Regions from separate parts of the Brevibacillus sp. FW306-2-1A-C05A genome, predicted to be linked through region 2. Evidence: riboswitches for the same ligand, from Rfam matches in the RefSeq annotation. Region 2 holds a riboswitch; each other region holds the start of a gene.

Region 1 (7,222 bases), on a different contig from region 2:
TTGGTGTATTCAGGTAAAGACGATTTGCGTTCGCTCGCAAGCCGTGTGCACCCGCTGTTCGGTCTTGTTTTCACGATTTTGCTCTATTTGGCGATCGGGCCGTTTTTTGCGATTCCGCGCTCCGGGAATGTTTCGTTTGAGATCGGGATCAAGCCGTTCTTGTCCGAGCAGGCCGGGCCTTTGCCGTTGATTGTGTTTACCGTCTTGTTCTTCACGCTCGCTTGCCTGTTGTCGCTCAATCCAGGAAAAATTATCAATGTAGTCGGAAAAGTCTTGACACCGATGAAGCTGACGTTTATCGGCATCATCGTCCTGACGGCGATTGTGTATCCGATTGGCGAGCTGCAAGCGCCAGTGGGCGATTACCAGTCCAAGGCGTTTTTCAAAGGATTCCAGGACGGCTATTTGACGCTGGACGCGCTCGGGGCGTTTGTATTCGGCATCATCATCGTCAATGCGATCAAGGAAAAAGGGGTTACGTCGAAAAAGCAAATTTTGCTGACGTGCGCCAAAGCAACGCTGATTGCGGGTGCGCTCCTGGCGTTTTTCTACTCGGTGCTTGCCTACATGGGCGCTTCCAGCGTGGAAAAGCTCGGCCATTTGGAAAACGGGGCGCAAATTTTGGCCAAAGTGTCGAATTATTACTTCGGTTCTTACGGCGGCCTGCTGCTCGGCCTGATGATTACTGCGGCGTGCCTGACGACCAGCGTCGGATTGATTACGGCGTGCTCGTCGTATTTCCACGCGATGTTTCCGCGCATTTCGTATAAAAAGTTTGCCGTCATTTTGGCTGTGTTCAGTACGCTCGTCGCCAATATCGGGTTGACTGCGCTCATCAAGGTGTCTGTTCCGATTTTGACGACGATGTACCCAATCGCCATCTCGCTGATCTTTTTGACGTTTTTGCATCAAGGGTTTGGCGGTCGGCCAGAGGTGTATCAAGGCAGCTTGTTCGGTACGTTTCTCGTCAGCCTGTTTGACGGGCTGAATGCTGCCGGGGTCGAGCTTGCGGCGATCAACGACGTCTTTTCCCGCTACTTGCCGATGTACACGATCGGCCTGGGCTGGCTGCTGCCTGCATTGATCGGGGGCGTTGGCGGCTACCTCGTTTATTTGATGCGCAAACCATCGCTGCGCGCGCGTGAGCTTCGCCTGACCAAGCAATAGGACAGGCATTATGAGGAAGCAGCCTGAACGTTGACATCAGTTTGCAAAGTGGAAATAGTTTAGCATGACAAAAACTGGTTTACGTGTTACTGTATGAAGAAAGGTGTGTCCCGCCCATTTTTGGGGCACATGCACTCATACCGACAATTTCATATGAGTGGAGACAGGTTCCTTGGCGATGAATATCGGCGCAAGGATGAAAAGGGAAGTCGGTGAGAATCCGACACGGTCCCGCCACTGTATGAGGGGAGTTTGCACAACTTTTGGCCACTGGTCGAGCTGACTGGGAAGGCGTTGTGCAGATCATGATCCTCAAGTCAGGAGACCTGCCTGTTTCGACAACACTGCTTAACCTACGGGAGATAGGGAGGTGTTAGGATGCTGTGATCTCAGTGTTTATTTGGCATTTCTAACGTTCTTTCTGATCGTTGGAGATGCCTTTTTTATTGGGCGAAATCGAAAAAATGATCGCAAAGGATGGAGAGGAAGCAAATGAAAAGCAGCAACTTGGGATATCCGCGGATCGGCAAAGATCGCGAGTGGAAAAAGGCACTGGAAGCTTTTTGGGCGGGGAAACTCGACGAGACGACATTCCTTGCGCAAATGGAGCAAATTCGCAAGCAGCACCTGGTCAAACAACAAAAAAAGGGGATCGACTGGATTCCGGTCAACGACTTTACTTTCTACGACCACATGCTCGACATGGCGGTCATGTTCGGCCTGATTCCGAAGCGGTTCGCGTATGCGGGCGGTCCGGTGCCGCTGGCTACGTATTTTGCGATGGCGCGCGGCAACAAAGACGCGGTCGCCAGCGAAATGACCAAGTGGTTCAACACGAACTACCACTATATCGTCCCCGAGTTCGGCGAGCGCACGCCTGTCTTGACGGAAAACAGGCCGCTGCAAGCGTACCTGGAGGCGAGAGATCAGCTAGGGATCGCCGGCAAGCCTGTCATCGTCGGGCCGTACACGTTTGTCAAGCTGTCCAAAGGGTATGCCAAAGACGAATTTGAACGCGTCGTCGATCAGATCGTGCCGCTGTACGTGGACGTCCTTCGCGAGTTGGAACTGCACGGCGTCGAGTGGGTGCAGATCGACGAGCCTGCGTTTGTCCTCGATCTTACCGGGCAAGACAAAGTGCTCATTCGTCGCGTGTACGAGCAGTTCAGCCAGGCGCTGCCGCACCTGAAGCTGATGGTGCAGACGTACTTTGAAGCGGTGGACTGGTACGAGGAGCTGATTGAACTGCCTGTCCACGGTTTGGGCCTTGATTTTGTTCACGGGAAAACAGCGAACCTGGCCAACTTGACGACGCACGGTTTTCCGCAAGACAAAGTGCTCGGCGCCGGGGTCATCGACGGACGCAACATTTGGCGCTCGGCCCTGGAGGAAAAGTGGGAGTTGGTCAAAACGTTGTGCACCGTAGTAGCCCCAGAGCGGGTATGGGTTCAGCCGTCGAGCAGCCTGCTGCACGTTCCGGTTACCGTCGAAGACGAAACCGATTTGCCGGAAGAAGTGCGCGTCGCATTGGCGTTTGCCGATGAGAAATTGGCTGAAGTGCGCTTATTAGTCCAAGGTTTCCAATATGGAAAGTATGTTATCTCGAAGGAAATCGCCCAGAACGAGAAAGACTTGCAGCGCTTGGCCCAATCTCCGGCACGGAACCGCCAGGAAGTGCAGGAGGCGAGAAAAGCGCTGGCGTCGACAGCGGCGAAGCGGGCAGTGCCGTTCCACGAGCGTCGCGAGATTCAGCAGGCGACGTGGAAGCTTCCGCTGCTGCCAACGACGACGATCGGCAGCTTCCCGCAGACGACAGAAGTTCGCCAGGCCAGACAGCAGTTCAAAAAAGGAAACTGGACCGTCGAACAGTACGATGCGTTCATTCAGGAGCAAATCCGCGAGTGGATCGCCATTCAGGAACAGATCGGCCTGGATGTGCTGGTGCACGGCGAGTTCGAGCGGACAGACATGGTGGAATATTTCGGAGAAAAGCTCGACGGCTTCGTTTTCACGAAAAACGGCTGGGTGCAGTCGTACGGCTCCCGTTGCGTCAAACCGCCGGTCATTTACGGCGACGTGCAGTTCGTCTCCCCGATGACGGTCAAGGAGAGCGTATATGCCAAGTCGTTGACGGATAAACCAGTGAAAGGGATGCTGACAGGTCCTTCCACGATTTTAAACTGGTCGTTCGTGCGCGACGACGTCTCCCGTCAGGAAGTGTGCGAGCAGATCGCGCTGGCGCTGCGCAAAGAGGTGGAGGCGCTGGAAGCGGCGGGCATTCGCATGATTCAGGTGGATGAGCCGGCATTGCGGGAAGGCTTGCCGCTCAAGCAGGCAGACAGAGCCGCGTATCTGGACTGGGCGGTCAAGTCGTTCCGGGTCGCTACCTCGACAGTCGAGCCTGGCACGCAAATTCATACGCACATGTGCTATTGCGAATTCCACGATTTCATCGACGCCATCAGCGAGCTGGATGCCGATGTGATCTCGATCGAAACTTCCCGCAGCCACGGCGAGCTCGTCTCGGTGTTCGGGACGTGCACGTACGACAAAGGGATCGGCCTCGGCGTCTACGACATCCACAGCCCGCGCGTTCCGGCTGTGGCCGAGATCGAGGAAATGGTGTCCCGCGGCGTGCAAGTCCTGCCGCCAGGGCAATTCTGGATCAACCCGGATTGCGGGCTGAAGACGCGGGGCAGAGAGGAAACAATCGCGTCTCTGAAAAACATGGTAGCGGCGACACACGCAGTACGAAACCGCCTGGCACAAAAAGCATAAGCATGAGCGAGAGGAGCAGTACAGATGGCAACAGAAGCCCAGATCGCAACAGAAGCACGGCCTGTCGGGCAGTCGAGAACTTTTTTGACAGACCTCGTCTTCCCGCCGGATACGAACCATCACAATACGATCTTCGGCGGCAAAGTAATGGCGTACGTCGACAAGATCGCCTGCATCGCGGCGATGCGCCATTGCCGCAAGCCGGTAGTCACCGCGTCCAGCGATTCGTTCGATTTCCTCGCGCCGATCAAGACAGGGGAAGCGATCAACCTGGAAGCGTACGTCACCTGGACGCACAACACGTCGATGGAAGTGTTCGTGAAGGTGGAGTCGGAAAATCTGTTGACAGGCGAAAAACGCATGACCGCGAGAGCGTACTTGACGATGATCGCCCTCGACGAGCAAGGCAAGCCGACGCTGGTGCCCGCCGTCATCCCGGAAACCGAGGAGGAGCGCCTCCAGCACGAAAAGGCGAAGCATCGCTACGCGCTGAGGAAGCAGCGGAAGGCGGAGTTGTAGTCACCGTTGCAAGAAACAGCATACAGCAACAAAAGCAATGCCAAAAGCCCTCACCGACAGGTTGAGGGCTTTTGCTGTGAGCGGCACGCAGGCACTAAGGGATCAAGGGCAAACACACAATGCGGCACGGGGAAAGCCGCAACGTCAAAACAACTGTTGCCGCACCAACGGCCGCAGCTCCTCTGTAAACTGCTCGACCAGCTCGGGCCGTCCGTGAAACTGTGCAGGCGTATTTTGAAACAGTACGGCTTCCCACTGCTCGCCCTGCTTTTTCGCTACGAGCGTCTGGTGCGCATGGAGCGCTGGATCAAGCTCGTCTTTTCCGGGAGGGATCATGCCGACCATGGCGCGAACCATCCCCACTTCCTCGCTGAGCAGGCATGCGGACTTGATTTTGTACACAAAGGGGGGAGTCAGATGGTGGGAAAAAACGTCGTGCAGGTGCGTAAAAATGGCGGCTCGTCCGATCAGATGGCTGCCGTCAAAGCCGATAAGCTCGCCGTCTGCCGCGAACGGAGCGGACATGCCGGATGCACTGTGTTCGTTCCAGCCGCGAATGACTTGCCGGTAGAGGGTGCGAATCGCATCTTCGTGTGTGGCTGTGCCCATCCTGGCGTACCTCCTTGGGTGGCTGTTTGAACCATAGTGTATCATACGAACCCGAAACGATGTCAAAGGCTTGTGAGCACGCACCGAACGCTACTTTCAGGATCGCGCCGCGCGTGTGCATGGTCTGCTGTGGCTGCCGTGCGCTTCGCTGCGAGTGTGTTTCCATCCGGATGGAGTTCGGGTCGTACAGCGATGACAGGCAGTAAACTGAAGGATGAACTACATTTTCCAAGATGTATTGAAGTAAATTAATGCAAAAGATATACTATTCTAAAAACTTACACCAAACGAAACGCAAAGGAGTCTTTTCGGTATGGATCAGGATCAGCACCAGCACGTAAAAGAACGCATTCGCAAGCAATACGGCCATTTGACCGCCAGCCAAAAGATCATTTCCAAAATCGCCCTCGAAAAGCCGAGCCTGCTAGCTATCCATACGGCCAAAAAAATCGCGGAGCTGACGAATACGAGTGAGGCGACCGTCATTCGTTTTTGCTACGCGCTGGGCTATTCCGGCTACACAGAGTTGCAGGAGGAGATCAAAAAGTCGCTGTTGATCGGCGACCAGAGAAAGGGGCCGATCCAGAAATACCGCGACACCGAAGCTGCGCTCACCCGCGACAATTACGCGCACCAGGTCATCGAAACCGACATCGCCTACCTCCAGCAAAGCTTGCAGCAGATCGACTACGGCTTGCTGCATCAGGCTGTGCAAAGCATTATGGCGGCGCACCGGATCGTCGTCGTAGGGTTTCGCTGGTGCCACATCCCGGCGAAGTGGCTGTTTTCCGCCTTGAACGCGATCAAGGGCAACACCCACCTGTACACGGGCGCGGTCGACAACGCCGACTACTTTTTGACCGAACGCGAGCAGGAGTGGCTCGTCATTGCGCTTTCTTTTCCGCGCCATCCGAGCGAGACGGTTGCCATGGTGCATTCCGCCAAGGCATTGGGGGCAAAAGTGCTCGCGATTACCGAGGGCGAGCTGTCGCCGATCAGCCAGGCTGCCGATCTGCTGCTGAAAATCACGACGCCGCAGCCTGTTGCGACCAGCGGCATGCCTACGCTGTTTTCGGTGCTGAATGTCCTCGTCAAAGGGGTGATGGTCCACGATGCTGCGCGTGTGCAACAACGGCTGCAGCACTACGATGAGATCAGCTCGAAGCTCTACTCCTTCGTCGGAGAAGAGGAAGAAGACTTTTCGATCTATTGAAATCCAACGATTATCAAAAAAGTAAGGGAGGATGCAGCCATGTCTTTGCTCGTTTGGTTCGCCGCTACAGGCGACAGCTTTCTCACACGCGACTTGCCTTATCGCGATCACGCTTTTCAGGAAGTAGCCCGTTTGCTGCATCGTGCCGATGTGCGCATCGCCAATCTGGAGTCGACCGTGCACGACAACGAAGGCTATCCGAGCGCGCAAAGCGGCGGCACCTGGGCGATGTCGCCGCCAGCTTCGTTGCAGGTATTGAAGGACTATGGCTTTAACATGATCGGCTGGGCGAACAATCACACGCTCGACTATTTGTACGGCGGGCTGGAAGCGACGGAGCGCCACCTGAATGAATACGGCTTCGTCCATGCCGGCGCTGGCAAAAATCTCGCGGAGGCGTCCGCTCCCCGCTATCTCGAATGCGAGTCGGCGAGAGTGGCCTTGATCGCGGCGACATCGACGTTCCATCCGTGGTGGGCGGCGGGCGAACAGCGTCCAGACAGCATCGGCCGCCCCGGAATCAATCCGCTGCGCTACGTCATGACGCATTATTTGCAGCCGGAAAAGCTCGCCAGGCTGCAAGAGATTGCCGCTGTGACAGACATCAACGCCTTCAACAAGCTATTGATCGAGGAAGGCTTCATGAACGATCCGGGCAAAGACGTTTTTTTGTTCGGAAACGCCCGCTTTATGGCGGGAGAAGAGGAGGGGACGACGACTCAGCCGCATCCGCGCGATCTGGCCCGGATCGTGCAGCGGATCGGGGAGGCGAAGCGGCGCGCCGACTACGTCGTGGTCAGCATTCACGCGCATGAGATGAAAGGCGATGCCAAAGAGGTGCCCGCAGACTTTTTGCCTGTTTTCGCCAAAGCGTGTATCGACGCCGGGGCGCATGCCGTGGTTGGGCACGGTCCGCATCTGCTGCGCGGCATCGAA
Region 2 (7,222 bases):
GAAAAGTGATCTGGACGGACATCGCGCTGCGCTCCCACCCCCGGTTTGTCAATAACGTAGAGGCGAACGGAGGCGGCGTGGAGTGGATGGGAAGGGCGCTCACCTCGCTGGTGAAGCCCACTCTCTATGAGCTGTTCACGCTTCATGCGCAAGCGAGAGGCACGCTGACTGACCGGGCGGATGAGGCGGACACGGTTTTCTCCATGGACGAGGGAATCACTCCGTTTGACCTGGAAATCATCATGGCGGACTTTTTGTAAGCTCGCTGGTTTCGTTAGGCAAAGGGAATGAGGTGCGTGTCCATTAAGCCGGTAGTGGTGAATCCGCAGATGAAAAATGGCAAAATCAGAAACCAGAAAGCTTTGGTTGGAAATATCCGCCTGACCGGTTGCCGGCTGGAAGGATGTATTTGTTGTCTTTCATCTGCAATCTGTGGCGACCTCCTATCGGTTGCAACCCCTTTTCGGCAGGATGATTCTTCAGAAGAAACATCATGACGGGAAATACCACGATCAGTAAAAAGAGACCCAATACCGCAACAGCCATTTTCCAGTCAAACCACTGTATGAAAAACAGTGAGGCTGGCACAACTACCATTTGGCCTACGCTAAAGCCAGCCTCTATTACTCCGAATGCGAGTCCACGCCTTTTATTGAACCAATTTGTGACCATAATGGTTGCGGCTACATTGGAGGCACCTCCAACACCAATGGAAGCGAAGACACCATAGAGAATAAACAATTGCCAGAGGGAAGTTACCCATTGCGTGAAAAAATGCTCAGACCAACCAGAAGTGTGCTGCCTAAGAGAATGGACCTGGCACCAAAGCGGTCAATCAACCTGCCTGCTATTGGTTGGGATATGCCATAAATGACAAAACTCAATGTGGAGATGAGAGAAATGGTACCTCGATCCGCGGCAAAGCCATTCTCCCAAGGTTCAATAAATGCTCCGAAAGAAAGTCTTGCTCCTTGCACAGCCAACAATGCGAAAAAGGTGACAAATAAAATGATCCACGCGTAATGCACTTTGCTCTTCACAGGCTCAACGCACTCCTTATGAGTTTAATCCCAATCTGGTCAGCATGTTTTTGAATAATTTCGCTTCTTCTTCACTGAATATGGACATCGCTTCTTGATTCACTTCGTCACTGATCTGATTCAGAGGTTGTTCCAATTCCTTGCCTCGCGGAGTCAGAAAAATCAAGTTCGTCCGGCTATCATTGGGATCGGAACGACGCTCGATGAGCCCCATATTTTGCAGTCGATCGAGCACCCCCGTGATGGTTGCTCCATCCAAGCGAAGCCGACTACCCAATTCCACACCTTTTTGGCCATCTTTTTCCCATAGCGCATGTAATAGAACAAACTGCACGGGAGTAATCCCGTACGGCGATAATTTGGCCTTTTCCATTTGCCAGATTTTTTGATACGCCTTCCCGAGAAGAAACCCATAGCAATCCTCAATCCGATCCATATGTACCTCCAAATATTTTATTGGAAATCGATGTAAGAATAAGATAACACGCACACAAAAGATTTGTGTACAAATAATTAGTTCACAAAACAAAGATCAATGCCCAGTATGTTCCTATCCGCAGCTTTTGCTTGAATCCCCGGTAGCATTTGCTATTATTAAAGCAAGTGCTTGTCATAGAAAAGAACGACATTTGAATATGGTAGAAAAACAGGTCCTTGTTTTTCGCAAGCGATAGTTTGCGAATGCGAGGTTAAAAGGGAAGTTTGGTGAAAAGCCAACGCGGTCCCGCCACTGTAAAAGAGGAGCTCTTCTTCTTGGCAACGGCGCCATCCACTGCACGCCAGCGTGCGGGAAGGAGGAAGAAGAGCGAAGATCCTTGAGCCAGGAGACCTGCCTGTTTTGATGTCCACTGATTTCCTTCGGGTCAAAGGATGAGGTGAGGATTGTTGCAGTCGGCTATCCGCGCTTTGTTTTCCTTGGAGGTTTGGGGAAACAAGGCGTTTTTTTGTACGCGGAAAGCGAAACAGGAAGCAAATCGGCAAACTCTTCACTTTTTCAGTCAGGTAAATAACGAGGCTATGGAAAACATTTGAAATAGGCAACGGAGCCTAAACTGCATTTTTGGAGCGCTGTGCCTCCGAAAATTATTAGGGATGGGCAACGGGGCCTACAGTTTATTTTGGGGGTGAGCGTACTTGAGCAACAAGCGGGGCCTGTTTTTGGTCTACACCGGAGACGGCAAAGGAAAGACAACAGCCGCGGTGGGGCTGGCTGTGCGCGCGACTGGACGAGGCAAAAAGGTCATCATGATCCAGTTCATCAAGTCGCCGGAGCGCACGTACGGAGAGAAAATCATCTTCGACAAGCTGGGCATCGAAATCGTGCAAAAAGGCGTAGGCTTCACCTGGACGAAGACGCCGGAGGAGCATCGCGCGGCGCTGCAGGAAGCGTGGGCGTTCGCCCGGGAAAAGCTCGCTTCGGGCGAGTACGATGTCGTCATTCTCGACGAGCTGAACAATGCGCTGGCGATCGACCGTTTTCCGATTGCGGACGTGCTGCCGCTCGCGGACGTTTTGGAAGCGATTCAAAACAGGCCGAGCCATGTGCATCTGGTCGTGACGGGGCGGAGCGCCAAGCAGGAAATCATCGACATGGCCGATCTCGTGACAGAGATGAAGCCGATCAAGCATTACTACGATGAAGGAATACCAGCGGTGCTGGGGGTAGAGTTTTGATGAACGTACTGGAAGCGTACGGCCACGGCGGAGATTTGCTGACGGCAGCGGACCGCTTTGGGATGGAGCCGGGCCAATTCCTTGATTTCAGTGCCAATATTAACCCGCTGGGCATGCCGGACAGCGTGCGCGAGATGCTTTTGGCCTCGCTGTCTGCCGTGCTGCGTTACCCGGACCCTGGGCATCGCCAGTTTCGCCGGGCGTTGGCGCAGCGGTTGCAGTTGCCAAAGGAATGGCTTTTGCCTGCGAACGGAGCGGCAGAAGCGATGGCGCTCGCGATTCTCGGGCTGCAGCCGCAAACAGTCGGCGTGATTTATCCTTGCTTTTCGGAATATGCAGAGCTTTCCGAGCAGTTTGGCGCAACCGTCATCGGCTGCTACGGAAAAGAAGAGAACGGCTACAAGGCCGACAGCGCCGAGCTGTACCGTCTGTTCGAACAGGCTGATCTGGTGTTTGTCGGCTCGCCGAACAATCCGACTGGCATCTTGTATGAGCCACAGGAGCTGTTGCAGATGGCGGACTGGACGGCCCAGACCGATACGTGGCTGGTCGTGGACGAGGCGTTTCTCGATTTTGTGGAAGAAAGCCGCCAGTTTACGCTGGCAAGTCGGCTGGAGCGCTTTCCCCGCGTCATTTTGCTGCGGTCGATGACGAAAATGTACGCGATCCCCGGCTTGCGTCTCGGATACGCGATCGCCCAGCCTGACGCGATTGCGAAAATGCGCGCGAAGCAGGTGAGCTGGAGCGTGAATGCGCTTGCGCTTTTGGCGGGGGAGCTGTGCTTGCAAGAGCATGAGTACGAGCGGCGGACACGCAGCCTGGTCGCCAGGGAGCGCGCTGGCCTGGTCGCGTTTATTCGCGGGGAGCTGGGCTGGAAGGTCTGGCCGGGGGAGGCGAACTTTTTGCTGCTTCGCTCGCCGGAGGGCTTGCCAGCCGCACAACTGCAAGAGCGGCTCGGCAAAAAAGGCGTGCTGATTCGCAGTTGCGCCATGTATCCCGGATTGACGGCGCATGACGTGCGCATCGCCGTTCGCGGGCCAGAAGACAATGCGCGCTTGATCGCGGCCTTGCGCGAGGTACACAGCGAAGGGAGCGGGGAGCGATGAGTCTTGTGCTGGTGACAGGCGGCGTGCGCTCGGGAAAAAGCCGCTTTGCGGAAGAACTGGCGCAACAGGCCGGAGAGCGCGTCCTGTACGTGGCGACGGGTCAGGCGTGGGACGAGGAAATGCGGCAGCGGATCGAGCGGCACAAGGAGCGGCGGCCGAAGCAGTGGGGCAGCGTGGAGGTCGGCGAGCGGCTGTGCGACTACGAGCCTGCTAGCACACCTTACGACGTCGTGCTGATCGATTGCCTGTCGACGTGGGTGAGCAATCGGCTGATGAGCGTCGAGGAAGCAGAGTGGCGAAGCGAGGCGCACACAGAGGCGCTGCTTGCGGAGGCAGAGGCGTGGCTTGGGCTTGTCCGGCGCTCCCCGCAAAAAGTGATTGCGGTCACAAGCGAGGTCGGGCTGGGCGGTGTCGCCATGAATCGGCTCGGCCGCTGGTTCGCAGACGCGCTGGGCGACGTCAACCAGCGGGCTGCGCGTCAGGCAGAGAAGGTCTACGCGGTCATGGCCGGAATCCCGTGGAGGATCAAAGGATGAATGCATTTTGGCACGCGATCGCCTTTTTCACCCGGATTCCGGTTCCGTGGCTGCGCCCGTCCGACGAGGCGTGGAAAAAAAGCGTCAACTGGTATCCGGCAGTCGGGCTGGTCATAGGTATTTTGCTATGGGGAGTCCACCAGACGGGGCTTGTGCTCTTTAGCCCGTGGCTGTCCGCCGTGCTGACGCTCGCTGTCTGGGTGTACATCACAGGCGGACTGCATCTGGACGGCTGGATGGATTTGGCGGACGGACTGGGAAGCAGCCGGCCAAAAGAGCAAGTGCTCGCGATCATGAAAGATAGCCGCGTGGGCGCGATGGGGGTTTTAGCCGCGATCTTGCTACTTTTACTCAAGGCAGGGGCCGTCGCGGAGCTTGCGCATCCTGGCTGGGGTGTGCGCCTCGTATTCGTTCCTGCCATAGCGCGGACACATGTGCTGCTGTCGATTCGGCTGTGGCCGTATTTATCGCAGGAAAAAGGGATCGGCAAAGGCATCAGTGCAGGGCTGTCGCCTGTCGCCATCGCCGCCGGATACATCGTTCTCGCCGCGGCTGGCTGGTTCGCCGGAGGTTTGCAGGTCGTCGCGGCAATGGTCGTCTCGCTTTTGTTCGTGCTGTTGTTTTCCCGCTCGGTCGCCCGCAAGCTCGGCGGCCTGAACGGAGACTGCTACGGAGCAGCTATCGAGAGCGGCGAGGCGGTCATGCTGCTCGTACTGGTCGGGAGCTGGTGGACATGAAGTTGATCTGGATACGGCACGGGGAGACAGACAGCAATCGGGAGCGCAAATATCTCGGGCATAGCGACATTCCATTGAACGAAAAGGGGGAGCAGCAGGCGCGCGAGCTGGCGCGGCAATTGTCGCAGCAACTAAAACGGCCTGTCGCGCTGTACGCAAGCGATTTGCTCCGCTGCACGCAAACGGCCCGGCCGCTGGCAGACGAGTGGGGGCTGCCGATCATTTCCGTCCCGGCTTTGCGCGAGCTGTCGTTTGGCGACTGGGAGCTTTTGACCTACGAGGAGCTGATGCGCTCGGATGCCGAGCGGGCTGTCCGCTGGTACGACGACCCGTATCGCTGCAGTCCGCCGAATGGCGAGAGCTTGCAGGAACTGGGGCACCGGGTGGACGGCTGGCTGCGCAAGCTTTTGGAGCAGCGGCAAGCGGCTGCGGACGAGACTACGGTTTGCGTCGCGCACGGGGGAGTGATTCGCTGGTTTCAGGCGGTTTGGCTGGAAAACGACCCTAAGCGATATTGGCACGTAGATGGCGTAGGGCACGGAGAGGCCCTGCTGGCGCAATGGGACGGGCGACGCTGGCGAAGACTACGGCTGGAAGGTTTAAAGAGAGGGACAACATGACAGAAGTATGGATATTGTGCGCGGCATACGTGATTGACCGGGTGGTCGGCGACCCGCGCAGCCTGCCGCATCCGGTGGTCATGATCGGCTGGTGGATTACGCGGCTGGAACGGGTAATTCGCGCGGCAGTCAAGCGGGAATCGCAACTGAAGCTGGCTGGCGTCCTGCTCCCGCTGTTGATCGTCACAGGCAGCTACGCGGTCGTCTGGCTGCTGTTATGGGGAGCGGCGTTCATTCATCCGCTGCTCTCGTGGGTGTTGAGCGCGTGGCTCATCTCCACGACGATTGCCACAAAAGGACTCGCGGACGCGGGACTGGAGATCGCCCGCCACCTGCTCGCCGGGGACATGGCAGCGGCGAGGCGCTCTCTGTCGATGGTGGTCGGCCGCGATACGGATCAACTGGACGAACCGGAGATTTGCCGGGGGGCCGTGGAGACGGTGGCGGAAAACATCGTCGATGCGATCGTTTCCCCGCTGATCTATGCCGCGATTGGCGGCGCGCCGCTGGCGATGGCGTACCGGGCAGCCAACACGCTGGACTCGATGGTCGGCTACAAAAACGAAATGTACAAAAATCTCGGCTGGGCGTCCGCCCGCTTCGACGACGCGATGAACTACATACCCGCCCGGCTGACGGCATTGCTGTTGGTAATCGCAAGCGGGCTGCAGCGGCTGGATTGGCGACAGTGCTGGGCGATGATTCGCCGGGACGCGCATCTGCACCCGAGCCCGAACAGCGGGCTGCCGGAAGCGGGAGTGGCTGGCGCGCTGGGCGTGCAACTTGGCGGGCTCAACTACTACCAGGGAGTGCCTTCCAACCGGGCGCGGCTCGGGGATGCGCATCGGCCGTTGGCTGCGGCGGATATTATGGCGACGATTCGGCTGATGTATCTCACCTCCTTGCTGTGCCTGCTCGTGTGCCTGGCGATTGCGGCTGCCATTGCTTTTATATAGGGCGGCACTTGAAACGAAGCGTAAGACAACGGAAGAAATGAGAACGAACGAGATAACGGCTGCCTGCGACACGCAGGCAATGGAAAGGGGAGGGGCCGTATGAGCGGCAAGTTGTTTGTGATCGGGTTTGGCCCAGGAAGTTTTGAGCATATCACCAAGCGGGCGCGGGAGGCACTGCAAGAGTCGGACGTCATTATCGGCTATTCGACTTACGTGGATTTGATCCGCGGACTTTTGACCAACCAGGAGATCGTCAGCACCGGGATGACGGAGGAAGTGACGCGTGCGCGCGAGGCGGTGCGTCAGGCCGAGGAAGAAGGCAAAAAAGTAGCGGTCATCTCCAGCGGCGACTCCGGCGTCTACGGGATGGCGGGACTGGTCTACGAGGTGCTGGTGGAAAAAGGCTGGACAGAAGCGACAGGCGTTCCGATCGAAATCGTGCCGGGCATCTCGGCGATCAACTCCTGTGGCGCGATCCTCGGCGCTCCGATTATGCACGACGCCTGCACGATCAGCTTAAGCGACCACTTGACGCCGTGGGAGCTGATTGCCA
Region 3 (7,222 bases), on a different contig from region 2:
TGGCAAACGACGTTTTCCCTGCTTTGCACGACGTTGTAGCCCGAAGATTCCAGGAGCAACTCCAGCTCTCCCGGCAACAGCAATGCCAGCTCGCGCTCCACTCGGTAGCGCGGCTGCTCCATCTGCTCCAAAAACGTCTCATAGGTCAGCGTATAGCGGAACTTTTGCTCGGCAATGAGCGTTTCTCCCTCGACTTTTTGGTACACCATCCGGTCCGGAAAAACAAACTTGCGCTGCATGAGCGACCATTTGCGGTTCACAGGCGGCAGGAGCAAGTCAATCGCCACTGTTCCGCCTTCTGTCAAATGCCGGGCAACGACCGAAAGCAACTGCCGCTGTTCCTCTCTACAGGTCGCCTGCTGAAAAATGCCTTCGGGCAGCAGCACATGGGTAAAGCGGGAAGCAAGCTGCAACTCCTGTACATTTTGCTCGATCAGCTCAAGCAGTTCCTCGTTGTCCTTGAGCATGCGCCGCTTCTTTTTCGTCGCGATTTCCAGCATGTCAGGGCTATGGTCCACGCCGCAGACGGACAAGCCGCAGCACGCCAGCTCAATGGCAATGCGCCCTGTGCCTACGCCAAGCTCGAGCACGGACACCGGGGCTTGCTCTGCTTCTTGCAGCAGCCAGTCGCGGTAAAAAGCGATGCCCGCTTTTCCGGCAAACTGGTCGTAATAGGTGGCTTCCAATCCCGCGAATTTGGCTTCCGGGAGGCGCACATGCCGCCCTTCCCCTTGCATCCCACAGGTCGTACAGACCGAGCCTGCCAAATGCAAAAAAGGCACCCCTGGTGGGACGCCGTTTTTTGTATCGCCTAGCCATTCGTCGTAGCAGAACTTGCATACTTGGCAACTGTACACACTCATAATGCTTTGACCTCCTGTCGCGATTGCTGGACGCGGACCGCTTCCGAAAAGAAATAAACGTGTTTTTTCCCCGTGATCGGATGGGTGACCACCTCTGTCTCTACCCCGAAAACGTCGCGAATCAACCCGGGTTCAAACACTTCCTCCGGCGTGCCGGAAGCAACCAGCTCCCCGTCGCGAATGACGTACAGCCGATCGCAGTACATGGCGGCGATATTCAGATCATGCAGCGAGGAAAACACGGTAATCCCGAGCGTCTTGACCAGATCCATCACCTGTAGCTGGTACCGGACGTCCAGATGGTTGGTCGGCTCGTCCAATACGAGAAACTCGGCTTGCTGGACCAGCGCTCTTGCAATCAGCACGCGCTGCTTTTCTCCGCCAGACAAGGAAAAAAAACTGCGCGAGGCGTACGCCTGCATGCCGACCCGCTCCAGCGCCTCTTCACAGATGCGGCTGTCCGCCGGGGTATCGGTTTGAAACAGCCTTTTATGGGGTGAGCGCCCCATCATGACGATTTCCATGACGGTAAAGTCAAACTCGATCGACGACTCCTGGCGCACGACCGCCATGCGCTGCGCATTTTGCCGGGCGGTAAGCTCGTACACGTCAGCCCCGTCCAGGGAAATGAATCCGCTGCGCGGCTCGAGCGCCCGATAAATGCTTTTGAGCAGGGTGGACTTTCCGCTGCCATTCGGCCCGATCAGCCCCACAAATTCGCCGGAGCGAACCGTCAGGCTAACGTCGCGCAAAATCGTTTTTTTCTCCAACTCGACCGAAATGTTCTCCACATGCAGATTCATCGCCCGCTACCTCCGAAAGAATATGAGCTGCGCATCATCAACCAAATAAAGAACGGACCGCCGCACAGCGCCGTGATAATCCCGATCGGCAGCTCTTCCGGCGCAAACGCAAGCCGGGCGATCACGTCCGCCCAGATCAGGAAAATGGCCCCGAACAAGGCGCTGACAGGCAGGACGCGACGATGGTCCGAGCCGACGATGACGCGAACGATATGCGGCATCATCAAGCCGACAAAGCCGATAGACCCGCTGATCGAGACGATGACGCCCGTCAAAAGCGCGGTAATGACCAGCAGCAGCTTGCGAAATTGCACCGTATTGACGCCCAGCGTCCCCGCCGCTTCTTCGCCCATCAGCATCGCATTGAGCGAACGGTATTGTGTCAACAGGACAATCAGACAGATGACGACGATCAGCGTCGGTATGGTCAAATACTCCCACTTCCCTCCGGCCAGACTGCCGCTCATCCAGAACAGGACAGAGCGGATGCCGTGCTCGTTGGGCGCGGAAAAAATAATCAGGCTGGTGATCGCAGACAGGATGGCGGAAATCGCGATGCCGGCCATGAGCAGACGCACCGTCGAGTTTTGCCCGCCGATGCGGGACAAGGTAAAAATAAGCAGGATCGAGACGAGCGATCCGGTGAAAGCACCGAAAGAAAGCGCGAATTGTCCGTACATGCTGAATGCTCCGAACAAAATGACCAGCGTCGCTCCGGCCGATGCGCCCGAGGAGACTCCCAATATGTACGGATCTGCGAGGGAGTTGCGAACCAGAGACTGGATCGCCACCCCCACAACAGACAGGCCGGCCCCGACGACAGCCCCCAGCAGGACGCGGGGAAACCGAATGTCCCAGATAATGGTCTGTTCTCCTTTTGACCAATCCACTTCCACCCATTGATTGACCAGCGGGAGATTCGCCAAGGCAATTTTCCATACCGTCGCTGGTTTGATTTCCACCGAGCCGAGTGTCACCGCAAACGTAATCGAGACGACAAGCCCGATCAGCAGGGCAACGATGATGAAGGGCATCTTGATCTTGTGCAGGGCCGTTCCCTCCTTGTCTAAGCAGCCGTTTCTTATTTGAATGTATCCGGGTGCAGACCTTCCGCGAGAATTTTCAGCGCGATCGGTGCGCGTACCCCTTCGGACGCTGCGGACAATGGCAGCACGACCAGACGTTTGTTCTGGATCGCTGGCACGTCAGCCAGTTCCTTTTTGGACAACAGGAAGTTTTGTTTTTGCTCGATCGTCTTGTCGCCGTAGTCGACCACGACGATGACGTCTGGCTTGCGGTTCACGACTTCTTCCCAGCTTACGGTCGCCCAGCCTTTTTGAATGTCGTCGAACACGTTTTTGCCGCCTGCCGCTTTAATCAGAGAAGTCATGTAGTTGTTGGCAGCGGTCAGCGGCTGGTCTTCTCCGCTGTCGTACACGAACACGTTCAGCGGCTTGTCCACCGTGCCGATTTTGCTCACGGTTTGCTCGATTTCCGCTTTCATTTTGCCAATCAGTTCGTTCGCCTTATCTTCTACGCGGAAAATGCGGCCGATGTTTTGGATATCCGCGAACACGTCGTCAATGGTCGGGCCTGGCTTGTTCGAAGACTCTTGCAGGTACGATTTGATTCCCGCCTTTTCCAAGTCCTCCATCGAGCCTACGCCTTTGTCGCCAAATGCGCTTTTCCAGCCTGCGTAGACGAAGTCAGGGTTTGCGGCCAAAAGCACTTCTTTGGTCGGATACTTGTCAGACAGGACTGGTACCTTGTCGTAGTCGGCTTTCAGCTCAGGCAAAATGTGATCGTCCAGGTACGCGGTTCCGACCATTTTGTCAGCCAACCCCAGCGCGAGCATGACTTCGGTTACGTGCTGGTTCATTGTCACAGCGCGTTTTGGCGCTTCCGGGTACGTCATCTCGATCCCGTTGGTCACAATCGTGACGGGCTTGTTGTCAGCAGCAGGCTGGGCCGTTTGCTCCGAGCCAGCATTCGCCACCGTGGATTCGGTCGTAGCAGGTGCTGCCGAGCTGCATGCGGACAAAAGCAGCATAATCGCTGCCAGCGCTGCCATCCAGAAACCGTGGAAGGCTTTTTTTCTCTTACGGATTGAACTCATCTGGTAACCCCTCTTCTTTTGTTGTTGGCATGATGAAAATGAAGTGTTATGTAAATCGTAATGATTACGAATTACACCTTTACTATACAGAGAGCCTGTTTGTTTGGCAACACAGGAAATGCATCACCCCTTTCACAGCCTCGACCGCCACGGCGATGTTCATAGAAAAAAGCACCCCCCCAGTTTCCAATCGGGAGGTGCTTGACATACGTAGACATGCCTATAGATTCGGCGTTGCCAATGACGCCTGTTCCTAGTCTGCTTCCACATCTGTCCCATCCTCGTGGGTCGATTGTAAATCATCTCATGGCAGGTCTCCTGGCTTACGAATCATCATCCCCAGCGCCCTTCCCATTTTTCGTCGCGCGAAAAACAGTGGCTTTTTTGCTGGACACTCCTCGTTACAGTGGCGGGACCGCGCCGGATTTTCACCGGACTTCCCTATTAAGCTGGCGGAACCAAACGATTCCGGGCAGCACCATCAGATTCATATAAAATTGTGAGTTTGAAGCCTTATCCGATCACCGTCAGTTTTTTCGGGAACTTGCTCAACACTTCTACGCCTGTTTCGGTTACGAGCACATCGTCCTCGATGCGCACGCCGCCTGCTCCCGGCAAGTACACCCCTGGTTCAATGGTGAACACCATGCCTGGGCGCAGCGTTTCCTGATTTTGCCCATGCACGGACGGATATTCGTGCACATCCATGCCGAGGCCGTGCCCCAGACGGTGAATGAAGTAATCGCCGTAGCCTTTTGCGGCAATGACGTCGCGAGCGGTCTGGTCGAGATGGGCAAACGTCACCCCTGGACGAACTTCGGCAATCGCCGCCTCGTTCGCTGCCAGCACCGTTTCGTAAATATCGCGCAGTTGCTCGCTGATCTGGCCGACAGCAAACGTACGGGTAATATCGGAAACGTAGCCGTCCGCTGCTACCCCGATGTCAAACAGGAGCAAATCGCCTTCCTGCACTTTGCGCGAACCAGGCGTTCCGTGCGGCAATGCCGATTTTTCCCCCGCCAAAACCATCGTGGAAAAAGACGGGCCGTCCGCTCCCAGACGCTTCATCTGGTATTCCAGCTCCGCGACGATTTCCATTTCGGTCTGGCCGATTTTGAATGTTTTCAACGTCCCGCCGAGTGTATCTTCAATCAGTTGGACAGCCTTTTGCAAACGAGCCACTTCGTCTGCCGATTTAATCAGGCGCATTTCGCGCAGCGGCTCTTCCACATCCGCGTAGCTCTCTGCACAGATGACTTGTCCCAGCGCCTCGTAACGCTCTACGGTCATGTGGCTTTTTTCGATGCCCAGCTTCTTCAGGTTCGCTGGCAACACTTGCTTGAGAAGCTCGTAAGGATTCTCAATATCCGTATGCGTGTGAATCGTCTGAACAGTCGAAGCCGCTGCTGCCGCTTCGCGGTCAAGGGCGGGAACGATCAGGGATGGCTCGCCCTGGGCTGGAATAATCAGACCCATAAAGCGTTCATGCGGATCGGTAAAAAAGCCGGTCAAATAGTAAACGTGCTTGGGAGAGGTGATGACTACCGCGTCGAGCTCTTGTTTGGTCAAAAATTCGTGCAGTTTCGAAATGCGCTCCAAATACACCTGCGTCACCTTCGCTTTCGACAAGATTCTTCCTCGAGAATACCATTTCCCTGTCCAAAAAAGAAGAGCGGAACGGAAAATTCTCTCTTGAAACGGACACCATATGCTAGGGGTGAATAACCAACATGGAACCAACCATCGTACAACTGGACAGCCACCGCATCGCCTGCCACCTGTCAGGGCGCGGCACGCCACTCGTGTGCATTCACGCCCCGTGCATCGGCTCTGTCAACTTCGACTATCAAGAGCCGCTTGCGGATGTTTGCCAACTCGTCGTGCCAGACCTCCCGGGGCATGGCGACAGCTCCCCGCTGGCTGGACCTACGACCATGCGCGAGCTTGCCAGCGTGATTCACGGGCTTTGCCAGTCGCTCGGACTTGAGCGTCCGTTGCTTTTGGGGTACTCGCAGGGGGCTTCGCTCGTCCTCGAATACTGCCTCCGCTTTCCCGAAAACGTGCGCGGCGCCATCCTCGTCAGCGCCTTTTCCGAAGTAACCGACTTTTCGTTGCACAGCCGTTTTCTGCTCGCCCAATCGCTGTCCTGCCTGCACGCCGCTCCGCTGATTGCCAGGTCGATCGCCGCCTCTCATCTCGACGATCCGCTTGCTCGCTCCCGCTGGATTGAGCATGGCAGCCAAACAGATGCAGCGAGCCTCCGCCACCTGTACGCCGCCGGGCACCGCTACAATTGCACGGATCAGTTGAGCCAGCTCAAGCTGCCGATGCTGCTCGTCTATGGCGCAGACGATGCGAACATGTTGCCGTATGCCAGGCTACTGGAAAAAAAGCTTCCGCAAGCGGAACTGGTGATGGTGCCGTCGGTCAAGCACCAGGTCGTCACGCGCGCCGCAGCAACGTTCAACCAACTATGCCGCCAATGGCTGAACTGAACAAAAAAAGAGGCGAAAAGGACTGCCTGCGTCCCTTTACGCCCCTTTTGCTGCGTATCAGTTTTTCATCCGCGGGTCAAGCGCATCCCGCAATCCGTCCCCGATCAGGTTGAAGCCGAGAACCGTCAGCATGATCGACAAGCCCGGGAAAATGACTGTCCACGGCGCCTTCTGGATGTACTGGCGAGAATCGGAAAGCATTTTCCCCCACTCCGGCTCCGGCGGTTGGGCACCAAGCCCGAGGAAGCCGAGCGCTGCCGCTTCGATAATCGCTGTCGCAATCCCCATCGTCCCCGTCACGATGATCGGCGCCAGGCTGTTCGGCAAAATGTGCTGCATGAGAATGCGCGAGTCTTTCATCCCGATTGCGCGGGCCGCCATGACGAACTCCTCTTCCTTCAGGCTCAACACGCGCGAGCGCACCAGACGCCCAAAGGTCGGAATGTTGATGATGGCAATGGCCAGTAGCGCATTTTGCAAGGATGGCCCCAGAATGGCGACAATCGCAATCGCCAGAAGAATGCTTGGAAACGCCAGCATGATGTCAAAAACGCGAGAGATGACGGTATCAATCCATCTGCCGTAAAAGCCCGCCAAGAGGCCCAAAATCGTGCCTGCCACGACGGAGCCGATGACCGAGAAGGTCCCGACCCACAAGGAAATGCGCGCACCGTAAACGACGCGGCTAAACACATCCCGCCCGTTGTAATCTGTTCCAAACCAATGCTCTTCGGACGGCGGCTTGTTTTTCATCACCAGCTCCCCCTCGTCATACGGGTACGGAGCAATCACTGGCGCAAAGACGGCAACTGCCACGAAAAACAGAATGATCGCCAGCCCCACCATCGCGAGCTTGTTTTTCCGCAAGGCTCTCCAAGCTTCCCGCCAAGGAGAGACAACTTCTTCCTCTTTTACTCTCAGGGATACCGTCTGTACTTGTGTCTC
Region 4 (7,222 bases), on a different contig from region 2:
GAATGGCATCCAGCTCGCGCAGCAAATTTTTGGTCTGGTAACGGTCGAGGTAGGCCGTAGGCTCATCCAACAGCAGCAGCTCCGGCGCAAGCACCATGACCCCGGCAAGGGCGAGACGCCGCTTTTGTCCCAGGCTGAGGTGGTGAATCGGAACGTCCGCCAGCTCTGTCATGCCAAACGCGTCCAGGACAGCCCGCACTTTCTCGCGGATTACGTCGGCGGGCAAGTTCCGGTTGCACAGCCCGTAGGAAATATCCTCGGCGACCGTGCTGGCGATCAACTGATGCTCCGGGTCCTGAAAGACCAGCCCGACTTTTTGCGTCATCTCTTGCAAGGCAGCGCGTTTGTAGCTGAGGGGCGTTCCTCGCCACAGCACTTGCCCTTGCTGCGGCTGGATGATGCCGTTCCCGTGCAAAAACAAGGTGGACTTGCCGCAGCCGTTTCGCCCGAGCAAGGCGCATTTTTTCCCCTCCGGAATGCCCAGGGACAACCCTTTCAGGACAGGGCCACGGCCGCCTGGATAGGCGTAGTGCAAATCAACAAATTCCAACAGCCATGATGTCAAAGCATTACCCTCCTGTCCACCACTCCAGCAAAATCAGCAAAATACAGCCTGCGATTGACTCTGCTTCATATCGGCCGGAGCGAGAATGAGTGTGCAAGGAAAGCACCTGCAGGCTTTCCCCGAAGCCTCTCGCTGCCATCCCTTTGTACAGCGCATCGTACTTGCGCATGGACCTGACGAACAACTGCGCGGCCAGTCCGCTCGCATCCCGCAGCATCGCCCGGAACCCGCGATGGCCTCCGCGCGCGCGCTGGGCAATCCACAGTTGATGAGAGACGCCAAGCAGCACGAAAATAAAACGGTACATAATCATGAGCAAATCCGTCACGATGACCGGAAGTTTCAGCTTGCGCAGCACTTGCAAAATCTCGGCAAACGGCACGGTAAACAAGACAAAAGCAAAGCAGGCGAGGCTGGCCATCGTCCGCCAAAAAAGCAGCCACACCTTGTCGAGCGCGCTTGCCGGAACGTAGACCAGATACGGCCCGATCTTCCACGCCGCAACTGCCTGGACGCCCGCCCCTGCATCCGCTCTTACTGCTTCCAGCAACAGCGCCGGAAGCCCCAGGACAAAAAACGACAGGGACAGGATGAAAAATCCGAAATAGAAACGGACGGGAATACGGGCATACACCATTACCCATACTCCCATCCATAGACAAATCGCCATCTGCAACCATTCATGTCCCGTCAAAACGAGCAAAATCAGCACGCCCGCAAACAGGAGCTTGTGCTCAGGCGGCAAAAATCGCAGCCGGTTTTGATAGGAAAGCGAATCAAGCTGCTGCCAATTCATTTTTTATGCTTATCCAGCCGGCCCTTGTACAATCCCACGGCATAGCCGACAACGCCCGCCCCGAGCGCCGCTTGCACCGCGAACAGCAAGCTCTCTGTCTCGCCGCCTGGCGGTTCAAGCAGCGGCTCGAACCACGGCTCGTAAGCAGGGGCGATTTCCTTGATCGCTTCCTCAGCCGCTCCATCTGCTCCCCCGAACTCCGAATCCTGCACCAACAGCAACGGCACAACCGCCAGCAAGACTACGCCCAGGAGCAGCAGCCAGTTCATCCCTTTTTTCACAGCGATTCCTCCCGTTTCAGCAGGCGAAGTTGCGCCAGCTCTTTTGCATTGTAAGACTGCAGCCAGTTCCAGACGAGCACGGTCAAAAGCCCTTCGCTGATCGCCAACGGAACCTGGGTGATGGCAAAAATTCCTGCGAATTTCGCGAACGATGCCATAACGCCGCCGGATTCAGCCGGGAAAGCCAAAGCCAACTGCACGGAGGCCACGACATAAGTAGCCAAGTCTGCGAGCGCAGCAGCAGCGAATACGGCCAAACGCTGTCCGCCGTTTCCGCGCACGATCAGGCGATAGACGCCGTAAGCTACCATCGGCCCTACTACTGCCATGGACACCGCATTGGCTCCAAGCGTCGTCAGCCCTCCATGCGCCAAAAGCAGCGCCTGGAACAGCAGCACCAGGCTGCCGAGCACGGACATGACCCACGGGCCAAACATGATCGCGCCAAGCCCGGTTCCCGTCGGGTGCGAGCTGCTGCCCGTCACCGAAGGAATTTTCAGCGCGGACAACACAAAGGCAAACGCGCCGGATACGCCGATCAGCAGCTTCATTTGCGGATGCTCCTTGACGATTTTGTTCAAGGAACGAATGCCGAGAATAAAAAATGGAATAAATACTACCCACCAAAACAGCGCCCAGCCCAGCGGCAAATATCCTTCCATGATGTGCATCGCGTGGGACGTCTGCGGTTCATTTACGAGAAAATAAAGGACAAAGCCTGCAATCAACAGACAGGTCGAAACGAAACGGGATCGATTCAAGACATTTCCTCCTCCTTTGCTGTTCTTTCTTTTTTCACCAACAAAAAAACCTCATCCGCTAGCAGACGAGGTATGCGCACAAAAACAACAGACCGTTGGCACAGTCCTATTGCTTCGTATTCACCGCTCCTTTCCGCGAAGGTATTCCTGGGTGTGGCAAGTAGGTAGGTCTCCTGGCTTTCAGCTCATCGCGCTCTTTGTCCTTCCCCATATGAATATGAGTGGCTCTATCTCAAAGAGAACTCCCTGATTACAGTGGCGGGACCGCTCGGGACTTTCACCCGATTCCCTGTTACCCTTTATGCGGCTTGCACATAAAGGCACCTATCGCCGACGATATGCAATTGTTAGATAGTTCTTGCTTGTCCCACATTATTATACAGAATCAAGGGAAAAAGCGGAAGAATATAATCAGCGGCGTATAACTGCGTAAAAAAACCGATGCCCCGCCATTCCGGGAGTCATCGGTCTTTGTTGCATCCGCTTCTTTTTTATGCTTACGACCTGGCGTCCACGCCGACCGCTTCGCTGATGTGGGAAAAGCCGTCGCGCTTCAACAGTTGCAAAAGCTTTTTGTTGATTTGCTTGGAGATGCCCGGGCCTTGATAAATCATTCCGGTGTACACTTGCACGAGACTTGCGCCCGCCCGGATTTTCGCGTACGCATCTTCCCCCGTGAAAATGCCCCCTACGCCAATGATCGGCACCTTGTCGCCCACTTCCTGGTAAATTTCTTTTACCCAGGCAGTCGAACGCTCTGTCAGCGGTTTTCCGCTCAGTCCTCCCGCTTCCTCGGCATAGTGATGCCCTTGAACGGCTTCACGCGACAAGGTCGTATTGGTGGCAATAATGCCGGAAATGCCCTCTTCCACCGCTCCTTGCACGACATCGCGCATGTGCTCGTCGGACATGTCGGGGGCTACTTTGAGCAGAATCGGCTTTTTCTGAATGCCGCGCACTTCCATTTCCGCCGCTTTTTCGCGCACCGCCCGCACCAGCAGCCGCATGCTCTCGGTTTCCTGCAAATCGCGAAGATTGGGCGTATTCGGAGAGCTGATATTAATGACGAAATAATGGCCGTACGAATAGAGCATGTCCAGGCATTTGATATAGTCAGAAGCCGCTTCCTCATTGGGAGTGACTTTGTTTTTGCCAATGTTGATCCCGATCGGAACATCGGAATACGCGTAATCGACCAGATGCTGCGAAGCCAAATAAGCACCGTGGTTGTTGAAGCCCATCCGGTTGATGATCGCCTCGTGCTCAGGCAGGCGAAACAGGCGCGGCCGCGGATTGCCCGGCTGTCCTTGCGGGGTCAATGTCCCGACTTCCACGAACCCGAACCCGAGCGCACCCAGTGCATGATACACTTCGGCATTTTTGTCAAAACCGGCGGCGAGCCCTACCGGATTGGGAAACGTCATTCCCCACAGCTTTGTGGCAAGACGCTCGTCCTTCACCTGAAACATCATTCGCAGCAAGCTTTTTCCCGGAGCAGAATCTTCCACCAGCTTCAGGGCACCAACCGTTCTTTCATGAATCTCTTCCGTATCCATCTGGAACAGATATTTTCTAATGAGCTTATACATCCCGGCTGCACTCCTTACTCCATTTTTACCTCATTGTAGAATACCACACTTTATTTATCGTGGGCTAACCTTTATACGCGATACATATTTCCAGCCGGGCAAACAAACCATAACAAAACCACCAAGTCGGGGGGACGTTGGTTCATGAAAGCAGACGGAAAAATCGGGATTGGCCAAGCGATCATGGTGATGATGCTGTCGATCGGAATCACCAATCATGTCACCCTTATCCCCCTGCTGCTCAGCAAAGCCGGGCGCGATGCCTGGCTGAGTGTCATCTTTGGCATGATCCCCTTTTGTGTTTGGGCGTACGCGCTCTATTTCATCAACAGCCGCATCGGACAGCAGTCGTTGTCCCACTGGCTCTTGCTCCGGTCCGGAAAAGCCGTCCGCTTCCTGCTGCTCATCCCCATCATGCTCTGCCTGTACATGATGGCACTCGTCAATCTGGTTGATACCCAAACGTGGACAACCGTCAACTATTTGCCGCAGACGCCCGAGTGGGTGACTGCGCTTGCCCTGATGATCTTGTGCGTTCTCGCATCCTACGGCGGCATTGCCTCAGTCGGCATTACTTCGGGCATATTGCTGCCCATTGTCTCCTTGCTTGGCATGTTCGTCGCATTCGGCAACGTACCGAAAAAAGACTACTCCCAGCTCTTGCCGCTGTTCCAGAACGGAATTGCCCCTACCGTGCACGCCATGGTTTTTGTCGGGGGTGGCTTTACCGAGCTGTTCCTGCTGCTGTTGCTGCAGCATCACGTGCGCAAACCGCTGCGGCTCATCCACTACATCGTCATGATTGCCATTACCTTGGTCCTGACGCTCAGCCCGCTGACGGGAGCCATCGCCGAGTTCGGGCCTGTGGAGTCGATGCGCCAGCGCTTTCCTGCCTTTGAACAATGGCGGCTTTTGACGATCGGAAAAGACATCGAAAACATGGAGTTTTTTTCCATCTTTCAATGGCTGTCCGGCTCGTTTATCCGCATTACGCTTTGCCTGCTGCTGCTCGGGGAGCTGCTGGTCCTGAAAACGAAAAAGCAGCGCAAGTACGTCATGCTCGCCCTCGGCGCCAGCATGATCGTTCTCACCAGCCTCCCCTACAACGACATGCAGTTCGTCACGTTTCTGTCGAAGATTTACTATCCGCTTTATTTGCTGGTTATGGTAGCTGTCACGCTCGTCTTGTTCCTGCTGTCGCTGCGCAAACCAACCGGATTGGAGGATGTGAGCCATGACCCTTGAAGAAGAGCTGCGAGAAAAATTCACGCATTGCGCGGATGTCATCTTTTTGCGGACAGTCACCCCCAACGATCAGTCGGTTCTCATGCTGTACTGCGAAGGTCTGGCCGACGTACGGCATTTGCAAGAGACGGCTTTGCCGCAATTGGAACGCTGCCTGACCACCGGAGACTTGCGTTCGCTCCCGCTGATTCCGCTCTACACCAATCCTGAGCTGTGGACGGAGCGGCTCTTCTCGGGAGATTTGCTCATCTTTTTGAACGGGTCGCCGCCTTTTGCCTGGGACATTTCCAACCGTCCGCAGCGGGGCACGGAAGAAGCCAACACGGAGATTTCGATCAAAGGGCCGCGGGACGGCTTCGTGGAAGACTTGTCTACCAATGTGGCACTCATCCGCAAGCGGCTGCGCACGATCACGCTCGCCTATGAGCCGTTCATTCTCGGCACACGCTCTCGCAGCCGAATTGCGCTGATGTACATGAACGACAGCGCACCGCCTGACCTGGTGGAGATGATGCGCGACCGGCTGCTCTTCTGCGACAACAAAAAAATATTGAACAGCGCTCTTTTGGAAAAAATGCTGAGCGACAACCGCAATTCCTTGTTTCCTCTGGTAGATTACACAGGGCGGCCCGACTTCGCCATTTACATGCTGCTGCAAGGAAAAGTAATCGTGATGGTCGACGGCTCGCCTCTGGCGCTGATTGCTCCCGTCTCGCTGCTGGAGCTGATTAAATCTCCCGAGGACGACCAGTATCCGATCGTTTACGTCTGGCTGGAGCGCTTGCTGCGCCTCGGCGGGTTTTGGATCGCAGCGTTTCTCCCGGGGTTTTGGATTGCCCTGTCCGCCTACAACGTGGAGCAGTTCCCGTTTCAACTGCTCGCCACTGTCACCCAAGGGCGAAAAGGCTTGCCTTTTTCCGCGCCCATGGAGCTGTTCATGATTTTGTTCATCTTTGAATTTCTGCGCGAGGCCGGAGCCCGTCTGCCGAAAAACGTCGGTCAGACGCTGGCGCTTGTCGGCGCGCTGATTATCGGGGACGCTTCCATTCGCGCGGGACTGACTTCGCCCTCGATGCTGTTCGTAGGCTCCTTGACTGTCGTCGCATCCTTCACGCTGGTCAACCAGGCGCTCAGCGGCGCGGTTACGGTCGCCCGCTTCATTGTGTTCATCCTGTCCTCCACGATCGGCATGTACGGGTTCGTCATTGGCATGATCGCGATTATTTATTACTTGTCCACCTTGACCTCGTTCGGCAGACCATACTTGTTGATGGGCTCGTCGAACGTGCTCTCCAATCTGTACCTTGTCTTGTTCCGGCCGCTGATCTACTTTTTCCGAAAAAAACCGATGCGGAACGGAGGTGCCAAATGAAGGCCGCCCGAATCGCCTGTGCGCTGCTGCTCTTGGCCACCACGCTCCTCAGCGGCTGCTGGGACCAGAAATCGATTCAGGATTTGAGCTATTTGTCCGCGTTCGGCGTTGACTTTATCAACAACGAATACGTCCTTTACGCCCAGTCGGTCGACCTCGCAAGCGTAGCCAAACAGGAGACGAGCGCCACCCCGAAATCGCCTCCCGCCACGATTTCCATCGGAAGAGGCAAGACGCTGATGACCGCGTTTGACAATCTGCAAAAAAACTCGCAGATTCCGCTGTTTCTCGGGTTTGTGTCGTCCCTCGTTGTTCACGAGCGCATCTTGCAAAAAGGCATTATTTCGACGCATGACATTTTGAACCGCTACGGCTTGATTCGCTATACAAAATGGGTGTTCGGGACGCGGGAGCCGATCGACAAGGTGCTTGGCAACCATTCCCTTTCCGGCTTCTCCCCGCTGACGTCCCTCTTGCATCAGCCAAAGGACGTCTACGAGCAGCGCTCCTTTATCGAGCCGATGCAGTTTTACCGATTCATCTCCAATTTCTGGGAACCATCGAACACGGTGCTGCTGCCCAACATCACGATCTACGAGCGTTCCTGGAAAGA

Evidence for each region. A riboswitch is a leader RNA that binds a small molecule or an ion and turns the genes downstream of it on or off. The one in region 2 is predicted to bind cobalamin.
Region 1: another riboswitch for cobalamin. It lies ahead of metE (5-methyltetrahydropteroyltriglutamate--homocysteine S-methyltransferase); the one in region 2 lies ahead of cobO (cob(I)yrinic acid a,c-diamide adenosyltransferase).
Region 3: another riboswitch for cobalamin. It lies ahead of AC3WJN_RS13075 (ABC transporter substrate-binding protein); the one in region 2 lies ahead of cobO (cob(I)yrinic acid a,c-diamide adenosyltransferase).
Region 4: another riboswitch for cobalamin. It lies ahead of AC3WJN_RS24555 (energy-coupling factor ABC transporter permease); the one in region 2 lies ahead of cobO (cob(I)yrinic acid a,c-diamide adenosyltransferase).

The regions. Positions count from the first base shown of each region.
Region 1 is NZ_JBYSWV010000019.1:55,806-63,027, reverse strand. It holds gene brnQ (branched-chain amino acid transport system II carrier protein) at 1-1,167, shown strand, start outside; cobalamin riboswitch at 1,316-1,515, shown strand; gene metE (5-methyltetrahydropteroyltriglutamate--homocysteine S-methyltransferase) at 1,660-3,945, shown strand; gene AC3WJN_RS13545 (acyl-CoA thioesterase) at 3,970-4,464, shown strand; gene AC3WJN_RS13540 (SgcJ/EcaC family oxidoreductase) at 4,609-5,073, opposite strand; gene AC3WJN_RS13535 (MurR/RpiR family transcriptional regulator) at 5,387-6,286, shown strand; gene AC3WJN_RS13530 (CapA family protein) at 6,326-7,222, shown strand, end outside.
Region 2 is NZ_JBYSWV010000016.1:88,242-95,463, reverse strand. It holds partial or broken gene AC3WJN_RS12250 (hypothetical protein) at 1-260, shown strand, start outside; partial or broken gene AC3WJN_RS12245 (MFS transporter) at 278-1,040, opposite strand; gene AC3WJN_RS12240 (MarR family winged helix-turn-helix transcriptional regulator) at 1,057-1,476, opposite strand; cobalamin riboswitch at 1,672-1,891, shown strand; gene cobO (cob(I)yrinic acid a,c-diamide adenosyltransferase) at 2,175-2,714, shown strand; gene cobD (threonine-phosphate decarboxylase CobD) at 2,714-3,820, shown strand; gene cobU (bifunctional adenosylcobinamide kinase/adenosylcobinamide-phosphate guanylyltransferase) at 3,817-4,356, shown strand; gene cobS (adenosylcobinamide-GDP ribazoletransferase) at 4,353-5,093, shown strand; gene AC3WJN_RS12215 (histidine phosphatase family protein) at 5,090-5,713, shown strand; gene cbiB (adenosylcobinamide-phosphate synthase CbiB) at 5,710-6,669, shown strand; gene cobJ (precorrin-3B C(17)-methyltransferase) at 6,769-7,222, shown strand, end outside.
Region 3 is NZ_JBYSWV010000018.1:52,795-60,016, forward strand. It holds gene AC3WJN_RS13060 (methyltransferase domain-containing protein) at 1-863, opposite strand, end outside; gene AC3WJN_RS13065 (heme ABC transporter ATP-binding protein) at 860-1,666, opposite strand; gene AC3WJN_RS13070 (FecCD family ABC transporter permease) at 1,663-2,700, opposite strand; gene AC3WJN_RS13075 (ABC transporter substrate-binding protein) at 2,748-3,782, opposite strand; cobalamin riboswitch at 4,074-4,280, opposite strand; gene AC3WJN_RS13080 (M24 family metallopeptidase) at 4,296-5,387, opposite strand; gene AC3WJN_RS13085 (alpha/beta fold hydrolase) at 5,513-6,277, shown strand; gene AC3WJN_RS13090 (ABC transporter permease) at 6,335-7,222, opposite strand, start outside.
Region 4 is NZ_JBYSWV010000075.1:3,374-10,595, reverse strand. It holds gene AC3WJN_RS24570 (energy-coupling factor ABC transporter ATP-binding protein) at 1-565, opposite strand, end outside; gene cbiQ (cobalt ECF transporter T component CbiQ) at 570-1,361, opposite strand; gene AC3WJN_RS24560 (energy-coupling factor ABC transporter substrate-binding protein) at 1,358-1,642, opposite strand; gene AC3WJN_RS24555 (energy-coupling factor ABC transporter permease) at 1,639-2,403, opposite strand; cobalamin riboswitch at 2,550-2,746, opposite strand; gene AC3WJN_RS24550 (quinone-dependent dihydroorotate dehydrogenase) at 2,901-3,992, opposite strand; gene AC3WJN_RS24545 (GerAB/ArcD/ProY family transporter) at 4,137-5,237, shown strand; gene AC3WJN_RS24540 (spore germination protein) at 5,227-6,609, shown strand; gene AC3WJN_RS24535 (Ger(x)C family spore germination protein) at 6,606-7,222, shown strand, end outside.